DNA from 2 places in the Lysinibacillus sp. NPDC097868 genome. Region 2 is predicted to be linked to the other one. Evidence: riboswitches for the same ligand, from Rfam matches in the RefSeq annotation. Region 2 holds a riboswitch; the other holds the start of a gene.

Region 1 (3,213 bases), on a different contig from region 2:
TGTGATACGGTGATTGACCAGGCTACCCATTATGTTCTTTTTACTTGTAAACATCACAAGCGGGATAAGCGCAAAAGCAATACCGAATGACAAGATTACTTGACTTAACACAAGTGCATAGGTTGCATTGACACCTGCTGCAATAATAGCCAAAGGTGGAATCATTGTAATCGCTCTACGTAAATATAAAGGGATTTTTCGCTGGATGAAGCCTTGCATAACAACGTCGCCTGCTAATGTACCAACAGAAGAGCTTGCAAGCCCTGCAATGAGTAATCCAAGTCCGAAAGACACAGCTGCCATAGGTCCAAGAGCTTCTCGTAATCCGGTATAGGCGATATCTAAATCCTCGACTACTAAGCCTTGCGTATGGAACACTGCAGCTGCAATGATTAGCATACTCATGTTAATCGCACCAGCAATAATCATTGCTATCACGATATCGATAAACTCAAAGCGGAAAATACGTCGTTTTTCGTTGTCATTACGACCAACCACACGATTTTGTGTTAAGGAAGAATGTAGATAGATTGCGTGTGGCATAACAGTAGCTCCTAATATACCCGTTGCAAGTAAGAGTGAATCGACACCGTCAAATTGTGGTGTCAGCATTCCTAATGTCACTTCGCCCCAATTTGGTTGGGCTAAAAATGTCTGGAACGCAAATGCTAGCACAACAATGAGCACCATACCCGAAATGCCCGCTTCAAAAGCTCTAAATCCTCTGCGCTGTAGCTCTAAAATTGCAAATGAGCCAATTGCAGTAATAAGTGCGGCGGGTAGCATCGGAATATCAAATAATAAATATAGACCGAGGGCAGCACCGATAAATTCAGCGAGGTCGGTTGCAATGATTACAAGTTCAGCCTGTATCCATAAAAATATAGAAGTTTTTTTAGAAAAATTTTCTCTTGCTACTTCTGGCAAGTTTTTTCCGGTAGCAATACCAAGTTTGGCTGATAAAGATTGAATCAGTACAGCCATTAAATTTGAAAAGGCAATTACCCAAAGTAGTAAATACCCATACTGCGAGCCAGCAGTAATATTTGTGGCAAAGTTGCCGGGATCTATATAGGCAACAGCTGCAATAAATGCCGGACCTAGAAAGGGTAAAATGCGTCGCCAGCCTTTTATGTCTCCATCTAAAACTGCTTGGGCTGCCGGTTTTGTAATTTGTTTATAGGCCATCTTGTTCCCTCGTTTCAAAAAGTATCGTAAATGAAATAAAGTTTCCTATGGGAAAATAATAATACTACTATTCTATAGCTAGAACTAAAAAATGTGAAGAAGTTTGCTCATAATTTTTTTAGTAAATTTTGAAAATCGCCCGTAAAACAGTAAAAATCGCCGATAAATCACGCCGAATCGCCGATAGACAGCTGATAAAAGCTTGTCTCTAAGAATAAGAAAAAATTTATGAAAAACCGGGCAATATCTTCTTTACTTTTTTTATTTACAGGCGTAATATGACATCATTATAAAAGTTTCAAATTTCTAAATCGCTGAAGCAATTAAACGCGGGGGACCCAATTTTGATGGATTGTTTAAACAATTCTTGGGGTGAATCTCTTTTTAAAGAGTAGGGCTACTCAGGTCCGAATCCGACAGCTAACCTCGTAAGCGTTAAGAGCAGAAAAGTTGGAGCTTGTCAGACGTTAGAGCGTCTACAAGTCGTATTTAGTGATGACTTGTAGACGTTTTTTTTGATGGCATTCGATACGAAAAAGCCCCAGTAGATATAAAGAGACCGATTATGCGAAAGGTGTAATCGATTTAGAAATGCGAAACACACTCTATGAATCTAGAAGGTGTTAAGGATGAAATCCTCATTCAAACGTTATGTTATCGGTAAACCATTGAAATCCGATGCATTAGGGGAACAAAAGCTTAGTAAAACAAAGGCACTGGCCATATTATCTTCTGACGCATTGTCATCAGTTGCATACGGTCCAGAGCAAATTTTAATTGTGCTCATGACTGTCAGTACGGTTGCCTTTTGGTATTCGTTACCGATTGCGGCAGGGGTAGTGGTGCTCCTTGTGGCACTAACTTTATCGTATCGACAAGTTATATTCGCATATCCACATGGTGGTGGGGCATATGTAGTGTCCCGCGAAAATTTAGGTGTGAATGCAGGTCTTGTAGCGGGTGGGTCATTACTCGTTGATTATATTTTAACTGTAGCAGTAAGTGTATCAGCAGGGACAGATGCTATTACTTCAGCATTCCCAAGTTTGCATGCTTACAACGTTCCGATTGCTGTTTTTTTTGTTATTTGTTTAACGATATTAAATTTACGAGGGGTTACTGAATCAGCGTCTATTTTAGCGTACCCTGTTTATTTATTCGTCTTTGTGATGTTAATGCTCATTGGCATGGGAGTCTATAACGTAGCAACAGGGCAAGTGCCGGCTGATTTACATCCCAAAATTGGAACGCCTGTTGCGGGCATTAGTTTGTTTTTATTATTAAAGGCATTTGCCTCAGGAAGCTCGGCATTAACTGGTGTAGAGGCAATTTCTAATGCAATTCCAAATTTCAAAAGTCCTGCACCGGTTAATGCAGCAAAAACGCTATTAGCGATGGGTAGTATTTTAGCAGTACTATTTATTGGTATTGTAAGCCTAGCTTATTTCTACGGAGTCGCTCCAAATGCACAAGCAACGGTTGTTTCGCAAATTGCCGAAGCGAGTGTGGGACGCAATGTATTTTATTATATTGTGCAAGGAACAACAGCAATGATTTTAGTGCTTGCTGCGAATACAGGCTATTCAGCTTTTCCTTTATTAGCAGTCAATTTATCGAAAGACGGCTTTATTCCAAGAATATTTCAAATCCGTGGTGATCGACTTGGCTATTCAAATGGGATAATGATGCTCGGGCTAGCAGCTATTGTGCTTATTATTTTGTTTGATGGCACAACTGAGCATTTAATTCCACTCTATGCGGTAGGTGTATTTATTCCATTTACATTAGCGCAGTCTGGTATGATGCGTAAATGGTGGCGTGAAAAGCCTAATGGCTGGGTTATGAAATTTGTTATCAATACAATAGGGGCAATCATTTCTTTTGTAGTGGCGATGATGTTTTTTGTCACAAAATTACCTCAAGTATGGCCGGTATTTATCTTTTTACCGCTTATTATTTGGATGTTTCATCGCATTAAGCATCATTACAATGCAGTCGGGGAACAACTACGACTTAATGGAGAAG
Region 2 (3,213 bases):
AATGATTATTTGCCATGGGGTGACAGAAAATAAAATCAACTCGGTCAAATATGCACGCCTTTTTGAACGACTAGGGTACAATTCCGTTATTTTTGACCATCGAAGACATGGGGAGTCAGGCGGCAAAACAACAAGTTATGGTTATTATGAAAAAAATGACTTAGATGCTGTTGTAAACACCGTGAAAGCGATGATTGGTGAAAATGCCATCCTTGGGATCCATGGTGAATCAATGGGTGCAGCAACAATGCTGTTGTATGCGGGAACGGTTGAAGATGGTGCTGATTTTTATATTGCAGATTGTGCCTTTTCAGATTTTTCAATGCTGCTTAAACAAATTGCGAAGACAGAATTTAAATATGGCTCTATCATTCCGATTCGTTTCGCTGATTTCTTTATACGACTGCGCGATGGTTATTCATTTAAAAGTGTAACGCCTTCTGAAGCTGTCACACACATCGAAAAGCCGGTTCTCTTTATCCACAGTATTCCTGATACATTTATTCCAGCTTCCATGTCGCTCGATTTATATAATAAAAAGACTGGACCGAAAAAGTTAAAGCTTTTTGACAAAGGTGCACACGCTCAGTCCTTTAATGAAAATATGGCTGAATATGAAGATCTGATACATGACTTTTTAGAAAGTTTTATTTATCAAAAAATAAATTACGATTCTTCCTCCTCCAATGTCATTCCTTTTCATCGTTAAATGAAAAACCTTGCAAGCAAAATGTCCACCTGATAATGGACATTTTACAATTTGCAAGGTTTTTTATTATTCTGCAAAAACGATATGCCATTCATCACGTTTTGCTAAAAATTCTTTTGCAAGTGCCTGTGCACCTTCAAGACTATGACTAGCGGCCCAGCCACATTGCACTTCATTACACGCTGGTACAGCTGTTGCATTCGTGACATCTGTAAATGTTTTTTCTAAAATCGTTAGTAATTCATCATAATCATTATGATTAATCAACGATACATAAAAGCCTGTTTGACAACCCATTGGACTGAAATCGACAATATGGTCGGAGTAATTGCGAATAATATCAGCCGATAAATGCTCTAAAGAATGGAGTGCTGGCATTTCCATATGCTCCTTATTAGGCTGTTTTAAGCGAATATCGTATTTATAGACTTCATCGCCACTTTTTCCTACTTTTACACCCGCTAAACGGACATAAGGTGCTTTTACTTTCGTATGGTCTAAATCAAAACTTTCCACATTGGTTTTTTCACGTTCCATTGCTAACAGCTCCTTTTCTGACAATACTAACTATTATAACTGGTTTTCTATGAAATGTGTAAATTTTTAAAATAGAATGATAATTTAAATGTATCCTTACACAAATTTTCAAATTTATAACAATCTAAATCTTTCTCCTTTTGAAAAAAATTTTTCGCACTTTATATTACCGTTATTCTGATACCCTAATTAATAAAGGTTTTATCAAGTAAAAAAATTTTTCTTCTCATTTGTCAAAAAAATTTTCTGTATTTACTAACTTTTCTTGAAATAGTAGTATCATAGCAGTTTCAACTTTCTAGATCGCTGAAACCAATGGATGCGGGGGAACCAAATTTTTTGGATGAACATTCAATCCAAGGGGTGAATCCTTGTTAAGGTAGGGCTACTCAAAGGCCCGAATCCGTCAGCTAACCTCGTAAGCGTTAAATGAGAAGGAAGATGGAGCTTGTACTATTTGAAAATGATGTATTTACGGAGCTTAAGGCTTTAAAAATACTTATGATCAATACAACCTCCAAACCTCCCCATCATTACTTTTTAATGAATTAGAAAGCGTGATGAAACGATCGTGGGTAACACCATTTATTATGTTAGAGATATTTGAAAACGGATTCAACACCACTTATCTCCATCGTATTGCCCTGATTACTAAGTAAAAACGGAGGAAACCAATATGACTACTCAACAAGAAAAAAAAGGCATCTTTTATGGATGGTGGATTGTAGTAGCTTGCGTCATGATTATGACGTTTTTGTATGCACCAATTATTAATTTAGTGTCACTTTATACTGTTCCTGTAACGGAAGATTTGGGAATTGGAAGAACTGAATTTATGACGTACTATACGATTATGGCTTTAGTATCAATGATTTTCTGTCCAATTGCAGGAAAAGTGATGAGGAAAATGGACATTCGTCTTTACTTGACGATATTTACAACGCTAGGCACCATTTCATATATAGGATTTTCATTTGCAACGACTGCGATGCACTTTTATTTATTCGCAGTGCTAATGGGGGCTTCATTAGCAGGAGCTGCTCTTATTCCTGCACCAGTATTAATTACAAATTGGTTTAACGAGAAGCGTGGATTATGTTTAGGGATTGCACTAGCAGGTAGTGGTCTTGGTGGTGTCATCCTTAGCCCTGTCCTAAACTGGCTTATTACAGATTATGGTTGGAGAAGTGCTTACCTCATTACGGGCATTTCAATGTTTGTGTTAATCGTACCTATGGCATTATTCGTTATTCGACTTAAACCTGCAGATAAAGGCCTTGTTCCGCTAGGTGAAATAAAAAATATAACGACTTCTTCACAAACAGTAGAAGGGCTTTCACAAAGGGAGGCATTTAGATCCGTATCATTTTGGGCACTTTGTGCGGCAATTGTTATCGGCGGTATTGTCGTGAATGGTATGATCATTAACCTTGCACCATATTTAAAGGATATCGGGGGCACACCTCAACACGCTGCAATATTACTTTCTTTAGGTTCAGCAATGGTAATCGTCGGAAAGTTATTAGTCGGTCGCTTATACGATAAATTAGGTACCATCACAACGTTAGTGATTATTTGTGGCTCTGCTTTAGTAAGCTTTTTATTTTTGATGAGAGGCGACCTATTAATACCTGGTATCCTGTATACGATATTTACTGGATTTGGTGCAACGGCTGTTACAGTTACACCTGCTTACTTAACTTCATCACTATTTGGTGAAAAAGAATATAGCGCGAAATTTGGGATTGTCTCATTATTTTCATCACTAGGCGCTGCACTAACACCAATTGTTTCTGGAGCGATTTATAATATTAATCATTCATATGGATTACTGTTAAATGTCTTAATTGTACTTTCAATCTTATTATTTGGATTGTTTGTCATTGCCATTAAAACAAAACCTAAATTGAATACAACTTCAGATATGGAATATTCATTAGACTAGAGAGGTGTATCATATGACTAAA

Evidence for each region. Region 2 has a riboswitch for cyclic di-AMP ahead of ACIQXJ_RS12265 (MFS transporter). Riboswitches for the same ligand answer to the same signal wherever they lie in the genome.
Region 1: linked by a shared signal. The riboswitch ahead of ACIQXJ_RS18825 (APC family permease) and the one ahead of ACIQXJ_RS12265 (MFS transporter) in region 2 are both predicted to bind cyclic di-AMP.

The regions. Positions count from the first base shown of each region.
Region 1 covers NZ_JBIWBS010000003.1:399,918-403,130, reverse strand. Annotated here, with positions in the region: gene ACIQXJ_RS18830 (Nramp family divalent metal transporter) at 1-1,188, opposite strand, end outside; cyclic di-AMP (ydaO/yuaA leader) riboswitch at 1,491-1,637, shown strand; gene ACIQXJ_RS18825 (APC family permease) at 1,818-3,213, shown strand, end outside.
Region 2 covers NZ_JBIWBS010000001.1:2,465,879-2,469,091, forward strand. Annotated here, with positions in the region: gene ACIQXJ_RS12255 (alpha/beta hydrolase) at 1-709, shown strand, start outside; gene ACIQXJ_RS12260 (S-ribosylhomocysteine lyase) at 776-1,246, opposite strand; cyclic di-AMP (ydaO/yuaA leader) riboswitch at 1,541-1,687, shown strand; gene ACIQXJ_RS12265 (MFS transporter) at 1,923-3,191, shown strand; gene ACIQXJ_RS12270 (M20 metallopeptidase family protein) at 3,205-3,213, shown strand, end outside.